Regions from separate parts of the Streptacidiphilus sp. EB129 genome, predicted to be linked through region 1. Evidence: riboswitches for the same ligand, from Rfam matches in the RefSeq annotation. Region 1 holds a riboswitch; each other region holds the start of a gene.
What was found. Region 1 has a riboswitch for cyclic di-AMP ahead of ABH925_RS24340 (NlpC/P60 family protein). Riboswitches for the same ligand answer to the same signal wherever they lie in the genome.

Region 2: another riboswitch for cyclic di-AMP. It lies ahead of ABH925_RS34640 (NlpC/P60 family protein); the one in region 1 lies ahead of ABH925_RS24340 (NlpC/P60 family protein).
Region 3: another riboswitch for cyclic di-AMP. It lies ahead of ABH925_RS11855 (transglycosylase family protein); the one in region 1 lies ahead of ABH925_RS24340 (NlpC/P60 family protein).
Region 4: another riboswitch for cyclic di-AMP. It lies ahead of ABH925_RS35085 (M23 family metallopeptidase); the one in region 1 lies ahead of ABH925_RS24340 (NlpC/P60 family protein).

What each region holds. Positions count from the first base shown of each region.
Region 1 is NZ_JBGCCS010000021.1:82,188-89,863, forward strand. Features, by position in the region: gene ABH925_RS24310 (aminotransferase class V-fold PLP-dependent enzyme) at 1-692, shown strand, start outside; gene ABH925_RS24315 (Lrp/AsnC family transcriptional regulator) at 730-1,011, opposite strand; gene ABH925_RS24320 (rhomboid family intramembrane serine protease) at 1,008-1,796, opposite strand; gene ABH925_RS24325 (hypothetical protein) at 1,958-2,230, shown strand; gene ABH925_RS24330 (NYN domain-containing protein) at 2,402-3,763, shown strand; gene ABH925_RS24335 (NlpC/P60 family protein) at 3,930-4,985, shown strand; cyclic di-AMP (ydaO/yuaA leader) riboswitch at 5,284-5,434, shown strand; gene ABH925_RS24340 (NlpC/P60 family protein) at 5,445-6,515, shown strand; gene ABH925_RS24345 (ribose-phosphate diphosphokinase) at 6,636-7,580, shown strand.
Region 2 is NZ_JBGCCS010000053.1:10,422-18,097, reverse strand. Features, by position in the region: gene ABH925_RS34650 (GPP34 family phosphoprotein) at 1-168, opposite strand, end outside; gene ABH925_RS34645 (D-alanyl-D-alanine carboxypeptidase family protein) at 422-2,338, shown strand; cyclic di-AMP (ydaO/yuaA leader) riboswitch at 2,679-2,869, shown strand; gene ABH925_RS34640 (NlpC/P60 family protein) at 2,877-3,860, shown strand; gene ABH925_RS34635 (Cys-Gln thioester bond-forming surface protein) at 4,119-5,471, shown strand; gene ABH925_RS34630 (hypothetical protein) at 5,678-6,262, shown strand; tRNA gene ABH925_RS34625 (tRNA-Arg) at 6,561-6,633, shown strand; gene ABH925_RS34620 (hypothetical protein) at 6,674-6,892, opposite strand; gene ABH925_RS34615 (hypothetical protein) at 6,889-7,110, opposite strand; gene ABH925_RS34610 (TetR family transcriptional regulator) at 7,349-7,676, opposite strand, start outside.
Region 3 is NZ_JBGCCS010000007.1:230,777-238,452, reverse strand. Features, by position in the region: gene ABH925_RS11870 (LLM class F420-dependent oxidoreductase) at 1-410, shown strand, start outside; gene ABH925_RS11865 (SDR family NAD(P)-dependent oxidoreductase) at 391-1,191, opposite strand; gene ABH925_RS11860 (cytochrome P450) at 1,315-2,694, shown strand; cyclic di-AMP (ydaO/yuaA leader) riboswitch at 2,819-2,987, shown strand; gene ABH925_RS11855 (transglycosylase family protein) at 2,991-3,779, shown strand; gene eno (phosphopyruvate hydratase) at 3,954-5,246, shown strand; gene ABH925_RS11845 (septum formation initiator family protein) at 5,353-5,808, shown strand; gene ABH925_RS11840 (DUF501 domain-containing protein) at 5,805-6,344, shown strand; gene ABH925_RS11835 (exopolyphosphatase) at 6,341-7,339, shown strand; gene ABH925_RS11830 (NAD(P)/FAD-dependent oxidoreductase) at 7,634-7,676, shown strand, end outside.
Region 4 is NZ_JBGCCS010000056.1:8,120-15,795, reverse strand. Features, by position in the region: gene ABH925_RS35100 (PrsW family intramembrane metalloprotease) at 1-797, shown strand, start outside; gene ABH925_RS35095 (hypothetical protein) at 927-2,588, shown strand; gene ABH925_RS35090 (hypothetical protein) at 2,644-2,946, shown strand; gene ABH925_RS35085 (M23 family metallopeptidase) at 3,088-4,074, opposite strand; cyclic di-AMP (ydaO/yuaA leader) riboswitch at 4,087-4,217, opposite strand; gene ABH925_RS35080 (VOC family protein) at 4,397-4,759, opposite strand; gene ABH925_RS35075 (bile acid:sodium symporter family protein) at 4,769-5,962, opposite strand; gene ABH925_RS35070 (thioredoxin family protein) at 6,146-6,763, opposite strand; gene ABH925_RS35065 (undecaprenyl-diphosphate phosphatase) at 6,898-7,676, opposite strand, start outside.

The DNA.
Region 1 (7,676 bases):
GGCACAAGCTCTACGCCCCGTTCGGTGCGGGCGTGCTGGCCGGGCGCGCCGACTGGCTGGACGCGGCCGAGCCCTACCTGGCCGGCGGCGGCGCCAGCCGTACCGTCGCCAGGGAGGCGGACGGTTCGGTCGCCGTGGAGTGGCACCGGGGCCCGTCCCGGCACGAGGCCGGATCGCCGAACGTGATCGGCGCCTACGCCGTCGCCTCGGCCTGTCGCGCGCTGACCGAGGCGGGCTTCGACCGGCTGGTGGCGCGCGAGCAGCAGCTGATCGCCCGGCTCCGGGCCGGGCTCGCCGAGGTCCCCGAGGTGCGGGTGCTGACGCTGTTCGGCGAGGAGCACCCCCGGGTGGGCGTGATCTCCTTCGTGGTGCAGGGCTGGAACAGCTCGCACTTCTCCGCGGCGCTGTCGGCCGAGTACGGCATCGGCGTGCGCGACGGACTGTTCTGCGCGCACCCGCTGGTGCGCACGCTGCTGGGCGGGGAGGAGGCCGCGCCGTCCGAGTGCGGGGCGCCGGAGGCGTCGCTGCCGGGGGAGCAGAGCCTGAACGCGATCCGGGTCAGCTTCGGCGCCGGCACGCCGGACGAGCACGTGGACCGCTTTGTCGCGGCGGTCCGGGAGCTGGTCAGCGACGGCGCGCGGTGGGCGTACCGAACCGAGGGCGGCCGCTGCGTCCCGGACACCCGGCGCTGACCGCTCCGGCCTGCTGCGGCGCGGCCTCCTCGTGGGGCTACTCGTCGAGGCCGAGGGCGAAGGCGGCGTCGAGGTCGTGCTTGGAGTAGCTGCGGAAGGCCACGTGGGTCTCCGTCTGCTGGACTCCGGGAACCTTGTTGACCTGGCCGGGGATCACGTCGGCCAGGTCGTCGTGGGCACGCACCCGGACCAGGGCGACCAGGTCGTAGGTGCCGGTCACGGAGTAGACCTCGGTGACGCCGTCGATGGCCGCGATCGTCTCGGCGATCTCGGGGATCTGGTCGACACTGGTCTTGATGAGCACGATCGCGGTGATCACGGGGGGTCTCCTGGGAGCGCGGCGGGGATACTGCGGTCAGCGTATCCGCGCCGTCGGCAGTAGAGCAGCCAGGCGAAGAGGAAGCCGCCGACGAACCCGATGAGATGGGCCACGTAGGCCACCCCCGGCACCGCCGCCGAGACCGCGTCCACCGACATCCACTGGATCGCGAACCACATCCCCAGCGCCAGCCAGGCCGGGAACCGCAGCGGCAGGAACAGCAGCAGCGGGATCAGGCTGGTCACCCTGGCCTTCGGGTACAGCCGCAGATACGCGCCGAGCAGCCCGGCGATGGCCCCGGACGCGCCCACCAGGGTCTGCGTGGCACCGTCGCCGTGCGACTGCACCAGCGCGTAGCCGTAGGTGGCGAGGTAGCCCAGGGCGATGTAGCTGAGCAGGAACGGCAGCCGGCCCGTCCGCTCCTCGACCATGGCGCCGAAGACGTACAGGAACAGCATGTTGCCCAGCAGGTGCAGCCAACCGCCGTGCACGAACATCGCGGTGAGCACCGACAGCGCCGGGACCTTCGGGAACGGGCGGGGGACCGGGCAGCCGTGGGCGGCGGCCTGCCGCAGCGGGTGGTTGTCCAGCAGCTCACTGGGGATGACGGCCCAGTGCTGGTAGTACGTCAGTTCCGCACAGGCCCGGGCGTTGCCGCTGCCGTAGAGGGGGTCGAGTCCGGAGACCGGGCCGACCAGGAACACCAGGACGCACACCGCGATCAGCGTCCAGGTCATCAGAGGGAGGTACGGACTGGGGCGTTCTTCGCGTACCGGGATCTCCATGTACCCAGCATTCCTTGGATGGACATATCTGACACTGCTGGGCTGGGACAGCCGGGGGACGGTGTGAGCGGACCCGGCCGAGGCCCTAGGGTTTCCCGCGTAGGCGTTTCGACGAGAACGCGCTGCTCCGGAGGAGTCGCGCCGAACCGAGAGGACCACCCATGACCGTCCCCCTGCCCACCGAGGGGACCCGGTGGCGCTGCACGCTGTGCGGCAACCTGACGCGATTCGACGTGACCCGTTCCTCCCGTGTGGTGGAGTTCGTCCACCTGGATCTGGCGGGGGAGCCACGGGTGGAGGAACGTGAGGTCCTCAGCGAGGCGGTCGAGTCGGTCCGCTGCCGCTGGTGCAACGCGGTGGACCAGGTCGAGCTGGTGGACCGGCCCGGCGCGGAGGCGGAGGCGGCGGCCCAGGCGGCACGCACCGAGGGTTGACGGCACGGGCTCCAGGAGTGGCGCGGTGACGAGCGGGGGGGTGAGGCGGGCGAGAATGGTGCTGTGGGCGGAGTCCCGCAGGACCGGATCGGAGCAGTGGACGTGGTGGACCAGAACAGGGCGGATACCGCCGAGGGGCCGACGGGTCCCCTCGACGCGGCCGGTCCTCAGCTGCCCACGTCCACGCCCGACGCGCCCGCACCCGCCGAGTCGGAGGCTGCCGTGGAGCAGCTGGACCGGCCGTTGCCGGAGGGCGTGCGGCGGCGGGTGGTCGGCATCGCCGCGGACGCGCTCAGCGCCGTGCCGTTGGCGGAACTGCCCTCGCGGCTACGGCCGTACGCGAAGTTCACGCCGGTGCAGCGGGCCAAGCGTGGGGCGACCGCGATCGCCGCGGCACTGGAGACCGAGCCGGCCTTCCGCTCGCGGATAGCCGAGCGGGTACGTCAGGGCCAGCCCGACCTGGTCAGCGCGCTGGAGTCGGGGGTGGTCCCGGCCGCCGCCGACCCGCAGGACATCGCCGCCGTGGCGTACCTGCTGCGTCCGGCCGGGTGGAGCAAGCTCGTCGGCGACGCCGGCGAGGAGGTGGAGCGGGCCGAGTCCGAGGGCGCCGCCGCCGAGGCCGCACGGCTGGTGGAGAAGCTGCAGGCGGAGCTCTCCGCGCTGCGCGACGCCAGCCGGGCCGAGTCGGACCGTTCCCGGGTCGAGCTGGACGAGGTCCGCAGGGACCGCGACTCGCTGCGCCGCAAACTGCGCAGCCTGGAGGCGGACACCAAGCGTGCCGAGGCGGCGACCCGCAAGGTCGCGGCCGAGCTGGAGGCGCTGCGCGCGTCCGGGGCGACCGAACGCGGCGCCGTGGACAGCGAGGTGCGCCGGCTCAAGCACCGGGTGGCCGAGGCGGAGTCCGCGCTGGAGGCGGCGAAGCGGGCCTCCCGCGAGGGGCGCAGCGCCGAGGACATCCGGCTGCGGCTGCTGCTGGACGTGGTGCTGCAGGGTGCCCAGGGGCTGCAGCGCGAGCTGGGCCTGCCGCCGCTGTCCGGCCGTCCGGCCGATTCGGTGGAGGCGGTGGCCCCGGCCACGGCGTCGCCGCACGACGTCGCCCGCCGGGCGCTGGACGCCGACGACCCGGCGCTGCTGGACCAGTTGCTGGCGCTGCCGCAGACCCATCTGGTGGTGGACGGCTACAACGTCACCAAGAGCGGCTATCCCACCCTGCCGCTGGAGAAGCAGCGGGCCCGGCTGCTGAACGGCCTCTCCATGCTGGCCGCGCACAGCAGGGCCGAGGTCACCTGCGTGTTCGACGGCAAGGACCTGGACGCGCCGGTGCCGATGGCGCCGCCGCGCGGGGTGCGGGTGCTGTTCAGCCGTTCCGGGGAGACCGCGGACGAGCTGATCCGCCGGCTGGTCCGGGCCGAGCCGGAGGGGCGGCCGGTGGTCGTGGTCTCCACGGACCGCGAGGTCGCCGACGGGGTACGCAAGGCGGGGGCGCGTCCGGTGCCGTCCGCGATGCTGCTCAGGCGTCTCGTCCGTACCTGACGGCACATTATTACCTTGGACATTTCGGTCAATCCCCTCCTCATGTCACGGGAAGGGCGACACGGCCACTTGTCTCTCACTAGTCTCTGCTCTCGAACCTCTGTCCTGCCTCACCACCCGTCCGGGTGAAGCGGGGGTTTACCCGGTCCGAAGGGGAGAGCCTGTAGTGGCTTCGCATCGTCGCCTCAAGCAGCCCAGCAGGGCGCGGGTGTCCATCCTGACGGCAGCCGCCGCCACGGCGGTCGCGCTCACCGCGCAGGCCTCCGCGCACGCCGATCCCAAGCTGACCCTGGACCAGGCCAAGTCCCAGGTGGAGGCCGACCGCCAGGCGGCGAGCGCGGCGACGGAGCAGTACGACGGGGCGCAGGTCCAGGAGCAGGCGCTGCAGCAGAAGGTGAACGTCCTTCAGGACGAGATAGCCCGGCAGCAGGCCCAGGTGAACGCCGAGACCGCGCAGCTCGGCACGGTCGCCAGCGCCGAGTACCGGGACGGCACGGTGGACCCGACGGTGGCGCTGATGCTCTCCTCGGACCCCACCGGCTTCCTCGACAAGGCGACCGCCGAGAACCAGCTCAACGACGACCAGGTCGCCATGCTGTCCTCGCTGCAGGCGCAGCAGCAGACGCTGGCCAAGGAGAAGGCCGAGGCGGCGCAGGCGCTCGGTGCCCAGCAGGCGCTGCTGAAGCAGATGCAGCAGTCGAAGGCCGCCGCCGAGGCGAAGCTGCAGCACGCCCAGAGCATCCTCGACGGCCTCACCCCGGCCCAGCAGCAGCAGGTGAACGCGGCCGGTGGCGGCGGTGGCGGGTACGGCTCGGCGGCGCACAACGACAGCCACATGACGGTCGGCCAGATCGACCTGTCCGGGATCTCCTCGGCGGCCCGCACCGCGATGCTGGCGGCGATGAGCAAGGTCGGCATCGCCCCGTACTCGATGGGCGGCTCGGGCCCGAACGTCTTCGACTGCTCCGGCCTGGTGATGTGGTCCTACGCCCACGCCGGGATCACCCTGCCGCACTACTCCTTCTCCGACGAGACCGTGGGCTCGCCGGTGGCCTCGATGGCGGACGCCAAGGTGGGCGACATCATCGTGATGGAGGGCGGCAACCACGTGGGCCTCTACGCGGGCAACGGGATGCTGCTGAACGCCCCCGAGTACGGCTACACGGTCTCGATCCAGCCGATGAGCTACTTCGGCGGCGTGGTCGCCATCCGCCGGTTCTGACGTGTCGACACCCCAGAATGTGACTCACGTCACCGCAACCCCAACTCCCGGGTCGTTCTGACCGTTTTGACGGTCATGTCGTCGCAGTTCGGTCATGTGGCAACTACGTTCGGTTGGGGTTTCGGAACACTATCGTTACCTAAGAGAGTTTTTACTTACAGGGATTTGAACGGATCACGGTTGGGTCACTAGTGTCACTGATCGAACCACCGCGAAGTCGATCACTCAGCCTGAGTGGCAGCGGAGGTTTCCGCCGAGTCCGACCGCACGGCACGACGTCCGGATCCACCGGACGCCTACAGGGGAAACGCCGTCAGTTCGGAGCCGGGGAACCATGTTCCTCGGGGTGAATCGACGCCAGGCCGGCTTCTCGCCGGTGAAGCGCCGTAGGGCACGTCTTCCAGCCCGAACCCGTCAGCTCACCCGGTAGGCGGCCGTAGGAAGAAGGAGCTCGCCTTCGTGGCGTCCCATCGTCGTCCCAAGTCCCCCAGTCGCGCGCGGATAACCGTACTCACCGCTGCCGCCGCCACCACCGTCGCACTCTCCGCGACCGCGGCCCAGTCGGCCTCGGCGGCGCCCACACAGACCACCGCGCAGCTCCAGGCGGAGATCAACCAGGACAACCAGGCCTCCGACGCGGCGATCCAGCAGTACGACGCCAACCAGGAAGCCCAGCAGAAGGAGCAGGCCCAGGTCAGCACCCTGCAGGACCAGGTGGCCCGGCAGCAGGCCGCGGTCAACGCGCAGGAGGCCGGCCTCGGCGCCATCGCCAGCGCGCAGTACCGCGACGGTGCGATGGACCCCACGGTCGCGCTGATGCTGTCGTCGAACCCGACGAACTACCTGAACCAGGCCTCGGCGGCCGACCAGATCGCCAGCAGCCAGACCACGCAGCTCAGTGACCTGAAGACGCAGCAGGCCACGCTGGACCGGGAGAAGGCCGAGGCCCAGACCAAGCTCGCGGCCCTGGACCAGACCAGCAAGCAGCTCGCCGCCTCCAAGGCCTCGGTGCAGCAGAAGCTGGCCGCCGCGCAGGCCAGGATGGCCTCGCTGACCGCCCAGCAGCAGGCCGCGCTGGCTGCCGCGCAGCAGCAGGCCACGCCCACGAGCTCGCACAGCTCGGGCAGCGGCAGCTCCGGCTCCAGCGCGAACGGCTACAGCCCGAGCGGGTCGGCCGGCGACTCTGCGGAGGCGACCGCCTTCGCCGCCGCGCAGAGCAGGCTCGGCGACGTCTACGTCTACGGCGACACCGGCCCGACCACCTTCGACTGCTCGGGCCTGATGATGTGGTCCTACGCCAAGGCCGGCATCACCCTCGGCCGCACCACCTACGACCAGGTCACCCAGGGCACGGCGGTGAACTCCACCGCCGACCTCCAGATCGGCGACCTGGTCTTCTTCAACGGTGGCGAGCACGTCGGGATGTACGCGGGCCACGGCATGGTGCTGCACGCCCCGCACACCGGCACCGTGGTGAAGTACGAGCCCATCAGCTACATCGGCTCCATCTACGCGATGCGGCACCTGTAGGCCCTCGCTAGAGTTCTCGCAGTTCCTGAGGCCTGTCGTCCGGTCGGTCCGGGCGGCAGGCCTCGATGGCGCGTGCGCCGGGTCGCGCGTGCGCCGGGCCCCTGAGCGAGGAGAGCGTCGATGCGTGACATAGCGGTGTTCAGCGGCAGTGCCCACCCCGAACTGGCCGCGGAGGTCTGCGCCCATCTGGACGTACCGCTGAACCCGGTACGGGTCAACCGGTTCGCCAATGACTGCCTTGAGGTCCAGCTGCAGGCGAACTGCCGCGAGCGCGACGTCTTCCTGATCCAGCCGCTGGTCACCCCGGTGCAGGAGAACCTGGTCGAGCTGCTGCTGATGTGCGACGCCGCGCGCGGTGCCTCGGCCGGCCGGATCACCGTGGTGATGCCGCACTACGCCTACGCCCGCTCGGACAAGAAGGACGCGCCGCGGATCTCCATCGGCGGCCGCCTGGTCGCCGACCTGCTGGTGGCCTCGGGGGCCGGCCGGGTGCTGGCGATGACCCTGCATTCGCCGCAGGTGCACGGCTTCTTCTCGGTGCCGGTGGACCATCTGCACGCCCTGCGCGAGCTGGCCGAGCACTTCCGCCGCTACGACCTGTCCCGGACCACCGTGGTCTCGCCCGACCTGGGCAACGCCAAGGAGGCGGCGGCCTTCGCCCGGCTGCTCGGCGTCCAGGTGGCGGCCGGGGCCAAGCAGCGCTTCGCGGACGACCGGGTCACCATCAGCTCGGTGATCGGCGAGGTGGCCGGGCGCGACGTCATCGTGCTGGACGACGAGATCGCCAAGGGCAGCACGGTTCTCGAACTCCTGGACCGGCTGCGGGAGTTGGGCGCCCGTTCGATCCGCGTCGCGTGCACCCACGGACTGTTCACGGCCGGTGCGCTCAAGCGGCTCTCGGACCAGGAGGACGTACTGGAGATCGTCTGCACCAACACCGTGCCGATCCCGGCCGGGGAGCGCACCGACAAGCTCAGCGTCCTGTCGATCGCCCCGGCGATGGCCGAGGCGGTCCGCAGGATCCACAACGGGGAATCGGTCAGCGCGCTCTTCGACGCCGTGTGACGGTGACCCCGATCGAGGGAATCGATGCCGGGGCCCGCCCCGGCATCACCCAGGATGACGTGGCGTTTCGTCAGTTCGTTGGGGATTGGCATGAAT
Region 2 (7,676 bases), on a different contig from region 1:
AGCGATCCGGTCACCGTCCGGGACTATTCTTCCGGCCATGGCCAGCTCGACGAGCTGTGCCCCGGCCAGACCGAGGTCAAGGGTCTGCGGTTGTGCGGTGGTCCCGGTTGTCGGGTCCAGCGCGAGCAACAACAGTTCCTCGGGAATTGTTCTGCGGCTCTTGCCCATCCAAGCCTCCCCGCGTGGATGAAGACAGAGTGACGCCTCTCACACCCTGCTGTCGAGAGTGCCTCGAGAGTGACGCAACAACGTGATCTCGGGAACCACTGCGGCGAGCCTCACGTCTTGCTCGGGAGGGCCTGGTAACACAAAGGAATCACCGGTGAGAGGCGTCGCGGGCCAGCGTTGTCGCGGATGTGAAAGAAACTTGGGTGGGGCGTTCTGCTGACGCCCGCCGGTCGTGCGAGAGAGGTTGGAAGACGTGGGCGAGTCCCCCGACAGGGCGGAGCGGAACGACGGCGCGGACCAGGAACCGGAGACGAAGTCCTCGTCGTCCTGGTTCCAGGGCGGTGCCGCGGCACCGCAGCCGCCCGCCGTGAGTGAGGCGCTCGACTCGCCGACCACCGCGCTGCGCACGCCCCATGACCTCCCCACCCGGACGATGCGCCAGCCCGACCCCGCACCGCAGGCCCCGCCCGCCTCCCCGGCCGCCACGCCCTTCGCCTCCCCGGCTGCCGCGCCCTCCTCCGTGCCCGGCTTCGGCCCGGCCGCAGCTCCTGCTTCGGGCTCGGGCCCGGCCCCGGCTGCGAGTCCTGCCCCGGCCGCCGGTCCTGCCCCGGCTGCGGGTCCTCCTGCCTCCGGTCCGGGCTTCGGCCCGGCCTTGGGCTTCGGCCCGGCCCAGAGCGCGGCCCCGGCCCAGAGCCCGGCTTCGGCCCAGAGCGCGGCCCCGGCCCAGGGCGCAGCCTTGGCCGGCAGCTCGGCCGTGGGATTCGGCTCGGCCCAGGGCTTCGGCTCGGCCCCCGCCCAGGGATTCGGCTCGGCCCCGACCCAGGGCGGCGGCTCGCGCGCGGCGACCGGGACGGTCATGGTGGATCCGGACTCCTCGCCGGAGACCACGTCCGACGCTCTCGACATACTCGCGACTCTGCAACGACGGCCGCCCTCCAGGCTGCGCCGGGCGGTCAAGCGGATCAGCCTCTGGGGCGGCCTGCTCTGCGTGCTGCTGGTCGTCCTGGCCGTGGTCCAGGTGCTCCGCCCGCTGCCGGCGACCTCGCTGTCCATGACCGCCGACACCTCCTACGCCTTCCCCGGCGCCGCCCCCGGTCTGGCCTGGCCGCCGTCCGGGCAGGCCACCGTCGCGGTGGACGGGATCGGCAGCCTCGGGCACACCGGCTCCGACAACCCGGTGCCGATCGCCAGCGTCACCAAGGTGATGACGGCCCACCTGATCCTCAGGGACCACCCGCTGAAGTCCGGCGACCCGGGCCCGACGCTCACCGTCGACAAGCAGGCGGCCGACGAGTACACCTCGGGCAAGGCGGCCGGCGAGTCGGTCGCCAAGGTGACCGAGGGCGAACAGATCACCGAGTACCAGGCGCTGCAGATGCTGCTGATCCCCTCGGCGAACAACATCGCGCGGCTGCTCGGCCGCTGGGACGCCGGGACCGACGCCGCGTTCGTCACCCGGATGCAGACCGAGGCGGCCGCGCTGGGCATGTCCAAGACCACCTACACCGACCCGAGCGGTCTGCAGAGCACCACCCTGAGCACCGCCAACGACCAGCTCAAGCTGGCCCAGTCGGTGATGCAGGACCCGGTGTTCCGGGAAATCGTGGCTACTCCCTCGTTTACCCCGCCGGGCGACGTGCTCACGTACAACAACAACAATCTGCTGGGCAAGAACGGCGTCGTCGGGATCAAGACCGGCTCCAGCAGCGCCGCGCTCGGCTGCCTGATGTGGGCGGCGGAGCAGAAGGTCGGCGGCAGCACGCAGACCATCATCGGCGTGGTGCTGAGCCAGCCCGCCTCCGCGGCCACCGGCGGTTACCTGCCGACCGTGCTGACCAACAGCGCGAAGGTCGTGGCCAGTGCCGAGGCGGCGCTGCAGGCGCACACCGTGGCCAAGGCGGGCGACGTCGTCGGCTACGTCGACGACGGTCTGGGCGGGAAGACCCCGGTGGTGGCGTCCAAGGACGTGACCGTGGTCGGCTGGGGCGGCCAGTCCGTGACCCTGACGCTGACCCCGCAGAGCGGCAGCCTGCCGCACACGGCGGCGGCGGGTACCACTGTCGGCACGCTGACCGTGGGCAGCGGCGCGGGCGCGCAGCAGGTTCCGGTGACGCTGCAGAAGGCCCTGGTCCAGCCCGGCTACCCGGCCAGGCTCACCCGCCTGGGCTGACCGGCAGAAGGCTGACCGGACGAGGGCTTCGGAGCTCTCCCGCGCCCCGGTGCACACGCGACGTCAATCGTCGCCGGTGCACCGGGGCGCGGTGCTTTCCGGCCAGCGCGGTCGGCGGCGCGGACGGTGACGTGGGTCTCGGCGTCCGGCGCGCCGGGATCGCTCCCATCATGGCGACACATGGGGATGAATAGGACATGAGGGATCGAACTACCCCATGCTTTCAGGCCATCTGACGCCGCGAATCATGCACTGCCGCTGTGAGCAATGCCACAGTCGTTTGCGGATTTCCAGGGCATCTGCCTAGCGTGCTCCCCGTCCGCACTTAAGTGGAACTAACAACTCCGGAACGCCGAATCCTGCCGCCGGAGAGGTTCAGACACCGACGCACCGCGCCATGGCAGGAGCGGGGGACCCAGGTAAGTCGCCGCGATCTCCGGGATCGCGGCTAGGGGTGAAGCCGTGCACCGCACGGCCGGGCAACTCCGGCCCGAATCCGACAGCTCACCTCGTAGGCGTGGGAGAGGAACGCAGCTCCATGCCCAAGCACGCCCTGCCCAGTGCTACCCGCCGCACCGTCGCCAACCGCCTGTTCGCCGGAATGAGCCTGGCCGGCGTCGGCCTGGGGCTCCCGCTGGTCACCGCCGCCAGCGCCTCCGCCGCTCCGGTGAAGGCCCCCGCCGCTGCCACCACGTCCACCGATTCCGCCCCGGCGGCCACCCGCCCGGCCGCCGCCCACAGCGCCGCGCACCGGGCTGCCCGTACCGCCACGGCCACCTCCGCCACGTACACCGTGGTGAGTGGTGACTGGCTGTCCAGCATCGCCGCGAAGCGGCATGTCAGCGGTGGCTGGGAGCGGCTGTACCAGCTCAACCGCGGCACGCTGACCCATGGCGCGGACGTGATCTACCCGGGTCAGAAGCTGGCCCTCGGCGGGGCTCTCGCCGCCACCGGCAGCAGCGGCTCCGGCGCCTCCAGCGACTCGGAGGGCGAGGCGAGTTCGGCGGCGACCACGTCCTCCTCGCCGTCGTCCTCCTCCTCGTCCTTCTCCTCCTCGTCGGACGCCGCCGGTGCCGCCTCCTCCGCCTACGCGGCCGCGACCCAGGCGACCGCCGCCACGACGCAGACCGCCGTCCAGGCGCCCGGCGGCAGCACCTCCAGCGGTATCGCCGCAGCCGTTGCCTTCGCCAAGTCGCAGGTCGGCGACGCGTACGTGTACGGCGGCACCAGCTCGGCCGGCTGGGACTGCTCCGGGCTGGCCCAGGCGTCGCTGGCCCAGGCCGGGATCTCCATCCCGCGCGTCGCCGCCGACCAGGCCGCCGCCAGCACGCATGTCTCCCTGGATGCGCTGCAGCCCGGTGACCTGCTGTTCTGGTCCAACGACGGCACCGATGCCGGCGTCTACCACGTCGCGATCTACATCGGCGGCGGCCAGTACGTCGAGGCGGCCAACCCCAGCTCCGGCGTGAAGTACGAGACCATCGCCAACTGGGCTCCGGACTTCGCGGGCCGCATCGGCTGACCCCTGCTCAACCTCCTGCTCAGCGGTCGGTCACCGGGCACTCATCCGCCTGTCGAACGCCTACCCCCTCCGGTCGTGCACCGGCGGGGGTAGGCGTCGTTCGGACAAAGACACATATTTTCCGACCCCGCGCGAACTCCAGCCGCAGTGGTCACTAGGATCCCCCACAGTCACAGGGGGCGTTTTTCACTGACCATCAGTTCATGCGACCGGTGCGGCACTCCCCATGCCAAGAAGCCGCCGCTGCAAGGGGTACCTATGTTCAACATACGGGGGCGGCGCACTGCGCAGCTCTGCGCCGCAGCTCTGCTGACGGCCGTCGCAACGACCGGGACCGTCGCACTGGCAGGCTCGGCCTCGGCCGACCAGAGCCAGAAGAGCACCGCCGTGCTGGGCGACTTCCTGCACTCCGGTGCGGTCGACGTCAAGGGCGAGGGTGCGCTCGACGCCGGTACGGTCGCGCTGACGCAGGGCGGCCAGACCATGGCCGTGTACTGCATCGACCTGCACCACGGCACCGAGGCCGGGGTGAAGTACACCGAGACCGGCTGGGACCAGTCCACCCTCTCCGACAACCCGAACCGCGGCAAGATCCAGTGGATCCTGCAGCACTCCTACCCGGTCGTCTCGGCGGACGCGCTGGCCAAGCAGCTCAACGTGGAGGGTCTGAGCGAGGACCAGGCCGCCGCCGCCACCCAGGCCGCGATCTGGCACTTCTCCGACAACGCCGACGCGACCCCCGAGGACGCGACCGCCGCGCAGCTCACCAGCTGGCTGGAGACCAACGCGGTCCCCGTCACCGAGCCCAAGCCCTCGCTGCAGCTCGCCCCGGCCAGCGTGGCCGGCAAGAGCGGCGAGAAGATCGGCCCGGTCACCGTCACCACCAGCGCGAACTCGGTCGACCTGTCGCTGACCGCTCCCGCCGGGGTGTCCCTGGTGGACCAGAACGGCGCTGCCGCCAGCAAGGCCGTCAACGGCGAGAAGCTGTACGTCAAGGTGCCTGCCGGTGCCGCGGCGGGCAAGGCGACCGTCACCGCCACCACCACGACCGACCTGCCGGTCGGCCGCGCCTTCAAGGCGGTCGACGGCTCCAGCCAGACCATGATCCTGGCCGGCACGGCCCCGGTCGAGGTCACGGCCGCGGCCGAGGCGGACTGGGCCCCCAAGGGCGTCATCCCCGCGGCTGTCGCCAAGGAAGACTGCACCAAGGGTGGCGTCGACGTCACCCTGACCAACGCCGGTGACCAGCCCTGGACCACGACGGTCGGCGGCCAGTCCGTCACCGTGCAGCCGGGTGCCAGCACCACGGTGCTGGTGAAGGTCACCGAGGGCGCCACCTACGACATCACGGTGACCGGCCCCAACGGCTTCAGCCAGGAGTTCAAGGGCGCGCTGAAGTGCAAGCCCACCACCCCGGGCACGGGCCCCGGCCCGAGCAAGGCGCCGAGCTCCTCCGCCACTCCGTCCCCGTCCCCGAGCACCGGTCTCGCCGAGACCGGTGGCGGTAGCGGCACCTCGACGATCGCCGGCATTGCCGCGGCCCTCGTCGTCGCCGGTGGTGCTGCGGTCTTCGTCCTGCGCAAGCGGGCCAAGGGCACCCACGCCGCCTAGTCGTCTTTCTGTCTGAACGCGCCCTCCGAGGACGCTGCCTGACGCACCGTCCGACGGCCCCTGTCGCTCACCACGAGCGGCAGGGGCCGTCGGCTTCTCCCGGTGCGGCAATCGCGACATCCGGCCCGTCGCGCGGTGCAACCTGCGAGGCCGCAGCCGGCGTCTATCGGGGCAGACGGCACACCGGCAGATTTCAGGGGGACCAGATGCACCTTTCCGGACGGGGCTCGGCCGCTGCCGTTCTCGCCGCCGCCGCGACCCTGCTCGTCGGCGGCTGCACCAGCAGCGGTGGCAAGAGCGCTGCGGGGGCACCCACGCCGGTGGCGTCGGCCACCTCCTCGTCCTCCGGCTCCGGCGCCGCTCCGGGCACCCCGACCGGCCCCAACCCCTCGGACGCATCCGGCCCTTCGAGCAGCTCCAGCTCCTCGGCCGGAGCGGGCCCCGACTGCCGCAACCTGCCGGCCACCGCCGCCGTGAAGGCCGCCGTCACCGCCGCGTACCAGGTGCAGAACCCGGTCATGAAGCACATCCAACCCGCTGCGGGCTCGTTCTACTACGGCTCCTGCGGGACGACCCAGTACGCCGCGACCCGCTTCGCACCCGCCGCCGGGGCGGGGGAGCAGGAACTGGTGGGTCTCCAGGACGACGGCAGCACCCGGAAGTACTTCACCTACAGCGCCGGCGGCTGGACGGTCAGCGGAAGCGACGGCTTCCCGTCGCGCGGCGGCTGCTCCCCGCAGATCCCCGGCCCCCTGGCCGGCCTCTGGAACCACTGCCCGCCGCCCAGCTGACGCCCGACCGCCCCGTTGACGTGACGCCGAGCGTATGGCGCGGATCGCAGCAACGTCAGCACGTGGCTGCGAGGCGCTGAGCCCCGCCGACACGGCACCGTCAGCACAGTGTCCGCCCGGCCCGGCCCCCCGCGCGCGAGGGGCCGGGCCCCGTCCCCAGGGCGGCGGGGGACCGGGCGGGCCTGGTCCAGGCCCCCGTTCCATCCAGGTCAGGGCCTCGCCCGCGATCTCCAGCCATGCCCGGCGGCACGATCCGCTAGGCTGTCTTCGGTCAGACGGACATCCCGCTGCACCCCCCGCCTCATTAGCTCAGGGGATAGAGCACGGCTCTCCTAAAGCCGGTGTCGCAGGTTCGAATCCTGCATGGGGCACACACCGCCGAGCGATCGGCGCGCACGACAAAGGCCCAGGTCAACCGGCGGCAAACCGGAAGCCTGGGCCTTGATCGTTCCCGGCGCTGATCATGGCGACGGAGGTGCCGTGCCAGATCCGTGCCAGATCAAGACGGCATTGTGTTAAAGCAGCTCGAAGTGCGGGAAGCTGTTCGGCTTGACTGCATGACAGATGGTCTGGATCATCGGCGGACAGGTAGGCGAAAATTGGCCCGCAGTCGACGATCAGTGCGCTCACGCGCGGCCCGCCTCGTCGATGAGGTGCTGCTTCAGATCCCGTGCGCGGGGTGCGTCGGGACCCGCGTGGAGTACGCCCTTGCCCCGCAGTGTCCGTACGGGCGTGGAGGCGACCAGTCGTTCCAACTCGGTCGTCACGAAGGCGTCGATGCTCAGCCCACGCGCCGCAGCGAGTTCACGCAGCCGGGATTCCAGTTCCTCAGGTACCTCGATGGACATGCTCACAGCTTAGCGCCGCAGGGCATTGCGCAGAGCGGTCACGGCGACAGGGCTGGAGCTGCGCGGGGCCTGCACGGATCGACTGGGCGACCGCTTGGCGCAGGGGTTCGAATCCTGCATGGGGCACACACCGCCGAGCGATCGGCACGCACGACAAAGGCCCAGGTCAACCGGCGGGAAGCGGGAGGCCTGGGCCTTGATCGTTCCTGGGCGCGGACCATGGATGCGCCGCTGGCGCTCAGTCGGCTGGATCACCCGCCGGGGACGCGAGGGAGCTCAGGCCGGTGGTGAGCAGGCCGGCGGCGCGGCGGACCTCGGTGCTCACGGCGTCGTGGATCCGGGCCGGGGGACGGGTGCCGTCCAGGTGCTTTCGCAGCGCCTGGAACTGGACACGCCACAGGCCCAGTAGGGCGGTTGCCGCTATCTGGGGCTCCGGGTCCTCCGGGCTCGTCCCGGCCCGCTGGGCCAGGGCCTGTGCGGCCACCGAGACGAGCTGTTCGGTCCGGTCGTGCTGGTGAGCCCGCAGGGAGGGAGTGGATCGGACCAGGTGGCCGAAGCGCATGATC
Region 3 (7,676 bases), on a different contig from region 1:
GAAAGACCGTGGCCGCGCGCATCTTCGTCTGCCCGACCGGTGACGCGGATCACGCCCGGGCGCTGGGACGGCGGCTGATCGCCGGCTACCTCACCGTGCCCGCCTACGCGGCCTTCCACCGCTGGCTCGGCCGCGGGGACGTGCTGAAGCCGATGTGGGACGCCTGGGCCGCCGGTGACCGCAAGGGTGCCGCCGCCTCGGTCCCGGACCACGTGGTGGACGCCCTGGTGCTGCACGGCGCCCCGGGGCAGGTGCGCGAGCAGCTGCGGCGCTACGCGGACAACGGGGTGACCGTGCCGGTCCCGGCGATCCTGCCCACCCCGGAGATGCTGGACGGCACGGCGGAGCCCCGCGACCGCCGTCAGGCCGTCGCGGCCGCCGTCCTCGCCGTCAGTCCCGGGGAGCAGTGAGCTCCAGGCCCCTGACCGCGCCGCGGACCCCGGCCAGCCAGCCGTCCCGGTCCGCGGCCCGGCCCTGCTCGTAGGCGGCGACCTGGGGGTGCGGCAGGATCAGGAACCGCTCCTCGGCCAGGCCCGCCACCACCGCGTCGGCGACCTCCTCGGTGGTCAGGATCGGCCCCAGCGCCGACAGCACCGCGTTCACCGCCGGATCGGCGGTCATCGCCGTCTGCACGCCCTGCGGGCACAGCGCGCTGACCTTGATGCCGCGGTCGCCGTAGGTCACCGCCAGCGACTCGGCGAAGGCCACCGCGGCGTGCTTGGTCGCGGTGTAGGCGGCGTCGCCGGGCATCTGCAGCAGCCCTGCGGCGGACGCGGTCTGCAGCAGGTAGCCCCGGCCGCGCTTCAGCATGCCCGGCAGCACCGCCCGCGCCGCGTACACGTGCGCCATCACGTTGACGTCCCAGCAGGCCTGCCAGACCTCGTTCGAGGCCTCGATGCCGGCGCCGGAGCCGATGCCGGCGTTGCTGCAGAACAGGTCCACCGGACCGAGGTGCTTCTCGGCGGTCTCCACCAGGGCGCGGACGTCGCTCTCCCGGGTCACGTCGCTGCCGACGCCGACGGTGTGACAACCCTCACGGTCCAGTTCGAGCGCGAGGTCCTCCACCCGGGCCGCGTCCAGGTCCGCGAGCAGCAGCCCGCGCGCGCCCTCGGCGGCGAAACGGCGCGCCAAAGCCGCCCCGATGCCACCGGCCGCACCGGTCACGACCACGACGGATCCGCGTATCTGCATGTCCTGACTCCTCTCGCCGGGCCCCCGCACGGCCCGTTCACTGCCGGTGATCGTAAGCATCCCGCCCGCCACCGCAACAGTGCCCGTCCGTGACGCGGGTCAACCTCCGGCTACCGTCAAGGAGTGCACAAGCCGCCCACCGTTCCGACAGCCGCCCCGACCACTCTCCCGGGCAGTGTCCCGAGTGCTGTCCCGAGCGCTGTCGCCGAGACCGGCCCGGAACTCTTCACCTGGGAGTTCGCGGCCGACCCCTACCCCGCGTACGCCTGGCTGCGGAGCCATGATCCGGTGCACCGGACCACGCTGCCCAGCGGGGTCGAGGCCTGGCTGGTCACCCGCTACGACGACGCCCGGCAGGCGCTGGCGGACGCCCGGCTGAGCAAGAGCCCGGCCCACCACAGCGGCCAGGGCCACCGCAGCGGCCGGGTCGGCATCCCCGGCGAGCGCAACGCGGACCTGATGACCCATCTGCTGAATATCGACCCGCCGGACCACACCCGGCTGCGGCGGCTGGTCTCCAAGGCCTTCACTCCGCGCCGCGTCGCCCTGTTCGAACCCCGGGTCCGGGAGCTCACCGACCGGCTGATCGACGGCTTCGCGGAGCGGGGTGAGGCCGACCTGATCCACGAGTTCGCCTTCCCGCTGCCCATCTACGCCATCTGCGACCTGCTCGGCGTCCCCGCCGAGGACCAGGACGACTTCCGGGACTGGGCCGGGATGATGGTCCGGCACGAGAAGCCGGGCGCCGGCGGCGGCAGCCCGCGCGGCGGCGTGGCCCGCGCGGTGAAGCGGATCCGGGCCTACCTCGCCGAACTGATCCACCGCAAGCGCGCCGACATCGCCTCGGGACAGGCCGGTGACGACCTGATCTCCGACCTGATCCGGGCCAGCGACCACGGCGAGCACCTGACCGAGAACGAGGCCGCGGCGATGGCCTTCATCCTGCTCTTCGCCGGCTTCGAGACCACTGTCAACCTCATCGGCAACGGCCTCTACCACCTGCTGAACCATCCCCGGCAGCGGGCCGAGCTGCAGGCCTCGCTCGCCGCCGGCGAGACCGCGCTGCTGGCCACCGCGGTCGAGGAACTGCTGCGCTACGACGGCCCGGTGGAGCTCGCCACCTGGCGCTTCGCCACCAGCCCGATCACCCTGGGCGGCCAGGACATCGCGGTCGGCGATCCGGTGCTGGTGGTGCTGGCCGGCGCGGACCGCGATCCGGCCCGCTTCGACCAGCCCGACCTGCTGGACCTCGAACGCCGGGACAACCCGCACCTCGGCTTCGGTCACGGCATCCACTACTGCATCGGCGCCCCGCTGGCCCGACTTGAGGCCCAGTACGCTCTCGCCGCGCTGCTCACCCGCCTCCCCGATCTGCACCTCACCGTCGCGCCCGGGGAACTGCGCTGGCGCGGCGGCCTGATCATGCGTGGGCTGCGCCAACTCCCGGTCGGCTACCGCCCGGAGCAGCCCGCGAAGCAGCCGCCCGAGGCGCTGCCGGAGTAGCCGCCGCGCCAGTTCCGGGACGGGTGAGGCGAACTGATGGGCTTGTGATTATCAGTCCGGTCTGTCTAGCCTGCCCAGAACGCCCGCACACGTGGGCGGCCGTCGTACGGGACGCCGAGTCCTGTCCAGCCGTGCGCCGGTACCAAGACTTCTTCATTGGGCAGGAGCGGGGGACCCAGGTAAGTCGCCGCAGTCCACGGGGCTGCGGCTGGGGGTGAAGGCGTGTCATGCGCCCGGGCTACCTCACGGCCCGAACCCGACAGCTCACCTCGCAGGCGTCGGAGAGGACACCTGCCATGCCCTTCGCCATGCCCGTGAACAGCACCGGCCGCCATCGCAAGCCGCGCACCAGCCAGACCCGGCGCCTGGTCGCCACCGGTGGCCTGGCCACCGCCGGGATAGCCCTGCCGCTCATCGGTGCCACCTCCGCCTCCGCGGCCTCGGTGTCCACCTGGGACAAGGTCGCCAACTGCGAGAGCAGCGGCGACTGGTCGATCAACACCGGCAACGGCTACTACGGCGGACTGCAGTTCTCCGCCTCGACCTGGTCCGCCTACGGCGGCGGTTCGTACGCGTCCACCGCGAACCGGGCCAGCAAGGCCCAGCAGATCGCCGTCGCCGAGAAGGTGCTGGCCTCGCAGGGCCCCGGCGCCTGGCCGGTGTGCGGCCCGCAGGCCGGCCTGACCCGTGGCGGCGCCCCGGCCTCCGTCGACACCGGTACCCCGGCGCGGAGCACCACGACCAAGAGCACGCCGACCAAGAGCTCCCCGACCCACGGCACCACGACCCACACCGGCACCGGCAAGCACCGCAAGCCGACCGCCACCGAGCAGTCCGCGCCGCAGTCCACCACTGCACAGTCCACCACGCAGCCCGCCGCGCAGTCCGCGCCGCAGGCATCGGTGCCCGGGCAGCACGCGGTCGGCCACGGCGGCTACACCGTCAAGCCCGGTGACACCCTGTCCGGGATCGCCGCGTCCGCGCACCTGGGCGGTGGCTGGCAGACGCTCTACCAGGACAACAGGTCGACGGTGGGCGGCAACCCGAACCTCATCTACCCGGGCCAGCAGCTCCAGGTCGGCTGACGGGTCGACTCCGACGGGACGAGGGCGTCCCTGCCCGCCAGCGCACCCCTGGGTGAACTACTGGTGAGTAGGGGCGCCGCATCGTGGGACTCCCGCGAGCGCCGCGTCGCTGCGAGCCCTCCTGCGGATAGGCTCAGGGGGTAAACCAGTAGGAGCAGCCCCAAGGAGATGCCTGTGCCGTCCATCGACGTCGTCGTAGCCCGGGAGATCCTCGACTCGCGAGGCAACCCCACGGTCGAGGTCGAGGTCGGCCTCGACGACGGCAGCACCGGCCGTGCCGCCGTTCCGTCCGGCGCCTCGACCGGCGCCTTCGAGGCCCTGGAAATGCGCGACGGTGACAAGAACCGTTACGGCGGCAAGGGCGTGGAGAAGGCCGTGCTCGCGGTCATCGAGCAGATCGGCCCGGAGCTGGTCGGCTACGACGCCACCGAGCAGCGCCTGATCGACCAGGCGATGCTGGACCTGGACGCCACTCCGGACAAGTCCTCGCTCGGCGCCAACGCCATCCTCGGCGTCTCCCTCGCGGTGGCCCACGCGGCCTCCGAGGCCAGCGACCTGCCGCTGTTCCGCTACCTGGGCGGCCCGAACGCGCACCTGCTGCCGGTCCCGATGATGAACATCCTCAACGGCGGTTCGCACGCGGACTCCAACGTCGACATCCAGGAGTTCATGATCGCTCCGATCGGCGCCGAGTCCTTCTCCGAGGCCGTGCGCTGGGGTGTCGAGGTCTACCACCAGCTCAAGTCGGTGCTGAAGCAGCGCGGCCTGTCCACCGGCCTGGGCGACGAGGGCGGCTTCGCGCCGAACCTGGAGTCCAACCGCGCCGCGCTGGACCTCATCATCGAGGCCATCAAGGAGGCCGGCTACGTCCCCGGCCGCGATGTCGCGCTGGCGCTGGACGTCGCCGCGTCCGAGTTCTACAAGGACGGCAAGTACGAGTTCGAGGGCAAGTCCCGCTCGGCCGCCGAGATGACCGAGTACTACGAGGAGCTGGTCGCGGCCTACCCGCTGGTCTCCATCGAGGACCCGCTGTTCGAGGACGACTGGGCCGGCTGGAAGGTCATCACCGAGCGTCTGGGCAGCAAGGTCCAGCTGGTCGGTGACGACCTGTTCGTGACCAACCCGACCCGCCTGGCCCGGGGCATCAAGGAGGGCATCGCGAACTCGCTGCTGGTGAAGGTCAACCAGATCGGTTCGCTGACCGAGACCCTGGACGCGGTCGAGATGGCCCAGCGCAACGGCTTCCGCTGCATGATGTCGCACCGCTCCGGCGAGACCGAGGACGTCACCATCGCCGACCTCGCCGTCGCCACCAACTGCGGCCAGATCAAGACCGGCGCCCCGGCCCGCTCGGACCGCACCGCCAAGTACAACCAGCTGCTGCGCATCGAGGAGATCCTCGACGACGCCGCGGAGTACGCGGGCCGCGCCGCGTTCCCGCGCTTCCAGCACAGCTCGGCGAGCTGACGTCGCTCCGGTGCCCCGTCGCCCGCACCCTTTAGGGTGGGTCGGCGGGGCACCGGCGTATCCCTGTTCAGCAGCACGGTCGGGCATCGACGGGAGGGGCGAGCGCGTGAGCGGCAGCAAGGGCGGTAGCGGCGGGCAGGGCACCGGCGCGCGCAGCCGCAGGCCGCGGTTCACCGGGCGGGCCGCGGTGCTGGCCCTGGTGCTCTGCTCGCTGGTCGCGGCGCTGGCCTACCCGACCCGTCAGTTCATCGCCCAGCGCGCCCAGATCGCGCAGCAGCGGGCCGCCGCCCAGCAGGCCCAGGCCCAGGTGGACGAGCTGCGCCGGGACAAGGCCCGCTGGCAGGACCCCGCCTATGTCGAGGCCCAGGCGCGGGCCCGGCTGCACTACGGCTTCCCCGGGGAGACCCCGTTCACCTCGGTCGATCCGACCCCGGCCGACTCGGCCCCGGCCGCCGCCTCCGCGCAGACGGCGCCCGGCGCGGTGCGGCAGCCCTGGTACGACAGCATGTTCGAGTCGCTCGACAGCGCCGACAGTTCATCACCGACGAAAGCAAGGCCATGACGCACAACCCGGTACCCGCGCCCGAACCGGTCGCGGACGAGGACATCGCCGCCATCGCCGCCCAGCTCGGCCGGGTGCCGCGCGGGCTGCGCGGCGTGGCGCACCGCTGCCCCTGCGGCCTGCCCGACGTGGTGGAGACCGCCCCGCGGCTGGAGGACGGCAGCCCGTTCCCCACCCTGTACTACCTGACCTGCCCGCGCGCCGCCTCCGCCATCGGCACCCTGGAGGCCGACGGGATGATGAAGGAGCAGACCGCGCGGCTGGCCGAGGACCCCGAGCTGGCCGCCGCCTACCAGCGCGCCCACGAGGACTACATCGCCAAGCGCGACGCCATCGAGGTGCTGGAGGGCTTCCCCAGTGCCGGCGGGATGCCGGACCGGGTGAAGTGCCTGCACGTCCTGGTCGGTCACAGCCTCGCGGCCGGACCCGGCGTCAACCCGCTGGGCGACGAGGCGCTGGCGGCGCTGCCGGAGTGGTGGCGCAAGGGACCCTGTGTCTGCACCGGCAACGACGCCGACGAGGACGGGACGTCATGACCTCGCGTGACAAGACGCCGCGTGACAAGACGCCGCAGCGCGTGGCCGCGATCGACTGCGGCACCAACTCCATCCGGCTCCTGGTCGCCGACCTCGACCCTGCCACCGGCGAACTGCACGACCTGGACCGGCGGATGACCATCGTCCGGCTCGGCCAGGGCGTCGACCGCACCGGCCGGCTCGCCCCCGAGGCGCTGGAGCGCACCTTCGCCGCCTGCCGCGAGTACGCGGCCGTCATCGAGTCGCACGGCATCGGGCTGCACGGAACGGGGCCGCGCGGTACCGCACCGCTGCGCTTCGTCGCCACCAGCGCCTCCAGGGACGCCGAGAACCGGGCCGAGTTCGTCGACGGGGTCCGCGAGATCCTCGGCGTGGAGCCCGAGGTGATCACCGGGGACGAGGAGGCGCAGCTCTCCTTTACCGGCGCCACCCGGGAGCTCGACCCGGCCGAGGGCCCCTACCTGGTGTTCGACCTCGGCGGCGGCTCGACCGAGTTCGTGCTGGGCACGGACCGGGTCCAGGCCGCCCGCTCGGTCGACATCGGCTGCGTCCGGATGACGGAGCGTCACGGCGAGGACACCCTGTCCATGCGGGCCGACATCAAGCAGGGCCTGGACCTGGCCGCCGGGACCGTCCCGCTGACCGGCGCGCACACCCTGGTCGGCCTGGCCGGGACGGTCACCACGGTGGCCGGGATCGCCCTGGGCCTGCCGGCCTACGACTCGGCCGCGATCCACCACTCGCGGATCTCGCTGGCCCAGGTGCACAACGTCACCTCGATGCTGCTGGCCGCCTCGCACGACGAGCGCGCGGCGATCCCGGTGATGCACCCCGGGCGGGTCGACGTGATCGGCGCGGGCGCCCTGGTGCTGCTCGGGATCATGGAGCGGACCGGCGCGTCCGAGGTCGTGGTGAGCGAGCACGACATCCTCGACGGCATCGCCTGGAGCATCGCCGAACGCGCTGCTGAGAGCGTCGCCGGAGAAACTTCGTGAATTTCTTCACATGAGGTTCTGGGTGGATGGCTCACCCGGCTGGGCTGTAAGTCCGAATTGCGAGACCCAAGGTGCCCGAGGGCCCGGGCTGAAGGCTTCCAAGGCTTCGGCCCGCTTTCGCAGGCACAATCGCAATAAGGGCGTCGAGCTGCGGCTATGTCCTGCTGAACGGCCCGCTGGACCCGGTGTGCCACCGGTCCGCTTTCATGGGCCGCGAAGTGTAGCAGACGATGTCCAGAGGTATGTGAGGAGGGCCACAGAGGGTGCTCCGGAGGGGGGTGGATACTTTCGGATATGAGCACCACGGAGCGTCCCCGCATCCTCATCGTCGGCGGTG
Region 4 (7,676 bases), on a different contig from region 1:
CGCTGGCGTTCCTGCGGCAACGCGCCGAGCGCGGACAGGCGGGGTCGGACTTCGCCGAGCGCGAGCAGGAACTGCTGCACCACCTGTGGGAGCGCAAGGAGCTGGTGACCGACGCGTTCAGCCGGGTCGGCGCACAGGAGTGGTACCGGACCCACCCGGTCCAGCGCCCCGTGTACGGGTTCCCCGGCCCCGGCTACCCGAACGGCTACGGCCTGCGACCGCAGCCCTACCCCCAGCAGTACCCACGGGGCTACCCCCAGCCCTACCCCCAGCCCCACCCGTACGCACAGCCCCAGCCGTACCCGCAGCCGCAGCCCCACCCGTACGCACAGCAGCCGCAGCCGCAGCCCTACCCGCAGCCCTACCTCCAGCCGCAGCCGTACGCACAGCCCGAGCCGGGGCCGTACCCCCAGCCCCAGCCGTACACGCAGCCCCCTCAGCCCCAGCCCTACCCCCAGCCGCAGCCGTACCCGCAGCCACAGGCACAGGCACAGGCGCCGTACGGCGCCCCCGGCGGCCACCGCCCTGCCCAGCAGGCCCCCACGCCGTACCTTCCCGCGCAGCCGGCCCCGGGCCACGGCGGCTACGCCCACCCGGTCCAGCCCTACGGCTACCCCGCGGCCACCCCGCCCCAAGCCGCCCCGCAAACCCCTCACCCGGCCCAGGCCCAGGCCCAGGCCCCGGCCCAGTCCGCACCGGCCGCGTCCGAGGCCCAGCCTCCCGCCGCGCCCACCGCGCAAACCCCCGCGCAAGCCCCCGCGCAGCCGGAGGCGCCCGCGGCGCGCGACGTTCCCTGAGGGCGCGCGCACAACATCCGCACGCCAGTGTCCGATCGCATCGGAACCATCGGAGCCTCACTTCGCGTTGTTCTCTTAACCCCGCACAAACGGTGCGGAGACGCCGATACAGCGTCAGGAGGCCCGCGGATGACCGATGGCATCTATCGCATGGCCGTGACCAGTGGTTACGTCCACAAAGAGACGGTTTCTCTGGCGGGGCAGCAGGTCAGGCACTGGCTGAAGGCGCAGCACTACGACGATCCCGGCGCCGAGGACGGCCGCCACCGCATCGGATCGCAGGCCGTGCTGGACTGTGCGCTCAAGGACCGGCTGCGTGGAGCCGCAGGCGCGAAGGAGTCGGTCGCGCGCTGGCGACTACGGGAATTCACTCCGCAGGGAATCTGGCAGACCTCACTGACGATCAGCACCCCGCAGGCCGGACGCACCTGGGTACGCCTGGACGCCGAGCAGCTGCCGGTCCGCGGCAGCTCCGCGACCAAGGCGCCGGTACCGGCCCTGGCCCGGGGCCTGCTGGACGCGCTGGCCCCGGCCGAGGGCGAGCACGAGGGCGCGGCCCGGCTGCACGTGATGCCCACCGTGATCGAACGCGGGGACGTCGACGAGGTGCTGGACGAGCTGTGCGACCCGGACCGGCGGATGCCCATCGTGGTGGCGAGTACACCGCCCCGGGTCGACTTCGAGGACTGGCTCGCCGAGACCGTCGACCCGCTGCTGCGCGGCTGCGCCGGGCTGGCCGTGCTCTACGCCCTGTCGCCCTCGGCCGAACGCGACTTCAACCGCACCCTGGAGCACCACCGGGTGTACGGCGGCGCGGTGCGCACCTACCTTCCCGGCCTCGACCCCGCCTGGGCCCCCGAGGCCCAGCGGCACCGGGTGATGGCCCGGCACACCCTCGACGCCGACCTGCGCCGGGCGTCCGGCCTGCTGGCCTGGCTGCCGCGCCGGCTCGCGGTGCAGACCCCCCTGCCCGACGCGCTGGCGGGGCTTCCCCCGCTGCGCTCCCGCGTGGTCACGGACGGTACCGCCGAAATCGACGGGGTCCAGCCCGGTTCGCTGCTGGTGGACCACAGCGAGGAGGAGGCGCACGAGGAGCGGGCCCGGGCCGAGGAGCTGCAGGAGGTCCGTCGCTGGCTCCGCGCGGCCGAGGAGCGCGAGTCGCAGCTGGCCGCCGAGTACGACGAGCAGTACAGCGAACTGCGCGAGGCGCGCACCGAGGTCCGGTCGCTGCGCGGCCGGCTCGCCGACGCGGGCGGCCCGGAACTGCTCACCTCACTGCCGGTGGTGCCGGACGGCAACCGGCAGGACCCGGTCTCCTTCGCCGAGTTGCTCGACCGGATGCACGAGTTCCCGCTGCTCGCCTTCACCGGCGACCCGCGCCTGACCAAGGAGCTCGACGACCAGACCGACCACCCCACCTGGGTCCGGATGGCCTGGGACGCGCTGCTGGCCCTGCAGGACTACGCCGAGGCGGCGGTGCGCGGGGAGTCCGGCGGCGACTTCCGCCGCTGGTGCGAGAACACTCCCCCGGACTGCCATGTCTTCCCCCCGCGCAAGGTGATCCGCGACGAGTCGCGGACGGTCCGCACCAACGGCAAGTGGAAGGGCGAGCGGGAACTGCCGGTACCGGCGACCGTCAGCCCTTCGGGCAAGGTGTTCATGGGCGCCCACCTGCGCATAGGCGGCGGGGGCACCGCTCCCCGGCTGCACTACCACGACGACTGCTCCGGTACCGGCCGCGTCTACATCGGCTACATAGGCCTGCACCTCCACAACACTCGCACCAACTGACCGCCCCGGTCCCGGGTTAGGGTCGAGACCGGACTACTGCTGGAGGTTGGACGACATGGCACGGATTCCCTCATCGCTCGTCGCGGCGAGCGGTCTGGTCGGCGGATTCGCGATCGCACGGGCGACCAGAAAGCGCGAGTTGGGCGGGGTCGCCCTGGCCGCGGCCGGCGCGGTGGCGGCCACGCAGTGGAAGCGCTCCGCCGGGACCGGCACGGCGGTGGCGCTCACCGGCCTCTACGTCGCGGCGTTCGCGGGCTCCCATCCGCTGGCGAAGAAACTGGGCGCATGGCCGTCGGTGGCCACCGTCTCGGCGGGTGTCGCCCTGGCCTCCTGGGCCGCCGTGGACCGCCGCGCCTGACAGCAGGCGGCGCCCCCGCCGCAGCGCAAGCCGACGGCCCCGGTGTCGGGGGGATGTCACCGGGGCCGTCGGGGTCTGTGCGGGCCTGGTCTGCGCGGGCCTGCTCTCTGTGAGCCCCGCTTCAGGGCCTATGGGGCCCGATCAGAGGGCGAGGCCGTGGTCGGCGAGCCAGCCGGCCGGGTCGACGGGCTCGCCGCCGGCCGGGCGGACCTCTAGGTGCAGGTGCGGCCCGGCGGCGTTGCCGGTGGCGCCGACGCGGCCGATGGGCTGACCGGCCGTCACCTCGCCCGAGCCGACACCGATCGCCGACAGGTGGCAGTACCAGAGCTCGGTGCCGTCCGGCATGGTCTCCACCACGCGGTACCCGTAGGCGCCGGCCCAGCCCGCCGAGGTGACGGTGCCCGCGCCGATGGCGAGCACCGGAGCGCCGGTGGGGGCGGTGAGGTCCAGCCCGGTGTGCAGGTGGGCCCAGAACGAGTCCGACTGTCCGAAGCCCGCGCCGGTGGTCGCCCCGGGCACCGGAGCGACCAGGGTGCCCAGCTGTGCCACCGCCTGCGGGCGGTGCGCCCGGAGCGCGGCCTCGACGGCCGCGGCAGTCTGCTCTCCCGGGGAGCGCTGGGCGGCTGCCTGCGCGGCCGACCCGGCGGCGGCCTGCGCCGCCTGCTGCTCCGCCTCGGCGGCGAGCTGCTGCAGTCTGGCCTGCTTCTCCGCCGCCGCCTGGGCGGCCTGTCGGCGGGCCGTGTCCTCGGCGGTGGTCTTCTGCTGTGCTGCCTGGTTCCGTATCCGCTCCGCCAGCGCAGTGCCCGGATCCGTGTTGGCCGCCGTGTTCGAGCCGAAGCCGACGGTCTGGCCGTGGTCCTGGTGGGACCGGTCCTGATGCGCGATGAGCGTGCCCTTGGCGGCGCTGCCCGGCTCCGCCGCGAACGCGCTTGCCGGGGCGGCGAGTCCGGTCGCGCCGACCGCCGCCATCGCCGCGAAGCCGAGCACGGCGGAGGGGGCGATGCCCGACGACCGCTGCTGCGGCACCGCGGGCTGCGGCGCTGCCGCCCGTGGCATCGACCGAGGCGTTTCCGGCTCGTCGATGTCGGACTGTTCGGGGGCCCAGGTGGTGGGCTGGTACGACGCCACCGTCGGCGTGCTCCTTTCCTTCCCTTTCGCCGACCGGGTTAGCTGACGGGTTCGGAGAGGAAGGTCCCCTACAGCCAGGTGCGGCTGATTCACCCCGACGTACGTGGTTCCCCGGCTCCAACTGGATTAGGCGACTGAGCACGACGCCGTCCGACTAACGGCAGAACTTCGCGCTGCGTTATAGAAAGGTAATCCTAGTGCCGCTTGAATCCAAGTGATCCAGGGGGTGCAGTTGTGGATCGAGGGCCTGCAGTTGTGGATCGAGGAGGTACATTTTTGATGTGTACTGAATCATGAACGAGAAACAATCACTGACACTCTGTCATCGCACCAGGCAGAACTCGTTGCCCTCCGGGTCGTGCATCACCTGGAATGCTCCCTGGTCGTCGGTCTGCACCTCACCCACCACCTGCGCTCCGCGCCGCAGCAGTTCGTCACGGACCGCGTCGATGTCGCCCACCTCGACGTCCAGGTGCAGCCGGTTCTTCTTCGTCTCCTTGCCCTCCGGCACCGCCTGGAAGGCCAGTCGGGGCTGACCGCCGGGCGGGTCGACGTAGGACCACTGCGGCGTCCGGTCCACCGGGGAGCCACCGACCAGCAGTGCCCAGAACCGCACCAGACCCGCGGGGTCGGCGCAGTCCACCACGATCTCGTCCAGCCTTCCCAGCCCGGCTTCGATGCCCATGGCCTCACGCTAGCGCCGCCGGGACCGCCCAGGGGAGTCCGCCGCACCGACCAGGCGGCCGACCGATCCGGCGAGCACCTTCTGCAGCAGGCTGTACGCCAGAATCGGCAGCAGCACCAGGGGATGATCCGGTATCCGCGTCGCCGCGACGACCGCGCTGGCACTGCTGTTGTTCATTCCCGAGGCGTAGGTGACCGCGATCGCGTCGGACCGGGGAATCCGCAGCCGGTTCGCGATCACCCAGCCGGTGAGAAAGGAGCAGCCGCACATCAGCCCCGCCGCGACGGTGACCAGGACCAGGAAGTCCGGGTCGGGACGGGCGAGCACCTGGCCGAGCGCGCCACAGGCGTTGGTATAGCTCAGGCTGACCACCACCCCGAGGTTCAGCAGCCGGATCACCGGCAGCGCCGGTGTCAGCCCGCGGCCCACGCGGGCCGCGACCTGCCCGGCCAGCAGCCCCGAGGCGCAGGGCAGCACCACCGCCAGGACGGCGAACACGCTGCTCGCGGTACGGGCGATCGCGTGCAGGTCGGTGGCGTAGTCACCGGCCGTGAGAAAGCCGCCGAGATGCAGCCCGAGCGGGATGGTCAGCGGGCTCAGCAGGGTCGAGCCGACCACCAGCCCGAGGGTGAGGGTGGCGTTCCCGTCGCTGCCCTGCGCGAAGACGGTGGCACCGGCGGCCACCGGCATCGCCCCGATCAGGGCCAGGCCCACCAGCAGGCTCTGCGCCTCCTTCTGGTTGTGCCACCCGGCGGCCGCCACCGAGGCCGCCGCCAGCAGCAGGGTCGGCAGCAGTGCGTTGGTGAGGATGCCCAGCAGCAGCGGACCGGGGCGGCGCAGCAGCCGTGGCAGTTGCTCGGCCCGGGCGGTGAGTCCGGCGGTGAACACGATCAGCGCCAGCAGCCCGGCCGGCAACGGGAAGCCAACCGCGCCGACATGCCCGAGTGACACCCGGCGCAGGGCCTCGCCCGGTTCCGGCAGTACGGCGGCGAGGACGTACATCCCCACCATGATCCACAGCAGTTGCCGCTGCAGCGCCCCGCCGAGGCGGGCCAGCACCCCGTCCACCACAGCGGGATGCCCGGCGGACGACTGCCCGGCGGACAGCTGCTCGGCGGACGACTGCCCGGCGGACAGCTGCTGGGCGGACGGCTGCTGGGGAGACGCGTGCGCGGGAGACCGGCGCACGGGGGATGAACGCATGGCGGGAGCCCTCCGTCCTGTCATGGCATGGTGCTGGTGCCTGCGGCCCGGAGCGGGCGTACGCCTGTCGTGCCTGACATCTGATCAGAAGGCACCGGGGGAAGTCCCGTCAGAGCCCGCGAACTCATTCGATCGAGTGGCTTACGACTCGACCGGGAATACCGGCATACCGGATGAACCCGATCATTCCGTGTTGCCGTACGGCGGGTAGAGCCAGTCCACCAGCATGTTGGCGAACTGGTCCTCGGACATCGACCGTGCCTGGGCGAACGACCCGTCGTCGGTGGTGTGGCGCACCGTCCCGTCCGGTCCGAGCAGGGCCAGCGCCGGGATGCCGCTGCTGGCGAGCCGGACATAACGGGCCGCCAGTTCGGTGTTGTGGTCGTACTGCCCCACATCCACGGTGACCAGGTGGTAGTTGCGGGACAGGATCAGCTGGATGCCGGGGCTGGCCACCAGCGCGGACAGGGCGGTGCAGTCCTCGCACCAGCCGGCGCCGAAGTCCAGCAGGACCGGGCGCCCGTCGGCGCGGGCCGCGGCGAGCGCGGCGGTCACGGCCGCCGGGGCGTCCTGGTTCGGGTCGTAGCCGTCGGGGACCGAGGCGGGCTTCACCGACGGCAGCGGCGGGAAGGGCCGGGCCAGTCCGAGCGGCCGGCCCGAGGCCTCGGCGTCCGACCCCGTGCGGGGACGCCCGGCGGACGGGAGCCCCCTGCCCGTGCCCACCACGGTGACGCAGCCACCCAGCGCCAGCACGGCGGCCAGCGCGGCCACGACACACAGCAGCCGCCTCTGCGCCTTCATGCCGCCCGACCTCCTGCCGGCTGATCCGGCCGCCCGCCCGATCCTGAAGATCATTTGAGCAGAGAAAAGGCCCGCTCCCCCGGCGGCGAGGCCGGGGGAGCGGGCCGATCACTCGAAGGAGTGAGGGCGGAGCGTCAGGACAGGGTCAGGTACGCGAGACTGCCCAGACCGGCCACGGTGCAGTAGATGGCGAACGGCGTCAGGGTGCGCGTCTCGAAGTACTTGGTCAGGAAGCGCACCGCGATGTAACCGGCCACGAAGGCGGCGACCGCCCCGGCCAGCACCTGCCCCCGGATGCCGTCCCCCGCGTGGCCCATCAGCGACGGCACCTTGAGCAGCGCCGCCGCCCCGATCACGGGGGTGGCCAGCAGGAAGGCGAAGCGGGCCGAGTCCTCGTGGCGCAGGCCCTTGAAGATGCCGGTGCTGATGGTGACGCCGGACCGGCTGATGCCCGGCAGCAGGGCCAGGATCTGCGCACCGCCGATGATCAGGGCGTGGGTCCAGCTCAGCTTGGTGATCCGCCGGTCCGACAGCTCGTCGGGGTGCAGTTCCTCGTCCCCGGGCGCGACCGCCTCGCCGGCCCGCCGTCGGCCGGAACCGCCACGGCGCAGCCGCTCGGCGACGTACAGCACCAGGCCGTTGAGGGTCAGGAAGATGGCGGCGGGGATCGGCTTGCCGAGCGACTCCCGGAACACCTTGTCCAGCGCGAGCCCGGCGATGCCGACCGGGATCGTCGCCACGATCAGCAGCCAGGCCAGCTTCTGGTCCACCGTCTCGATCCGCCGCTCGCGGACCGAACTGACGAAGCCGGATATGACCCGGACCCAGTCCCGCCAGAAGTAGACGACCAGCGCCAGCGCGGTCGCCAGGTGCAGCCCGATCAGCACGTTCAGATACGGGGAGTCCGCGGCGG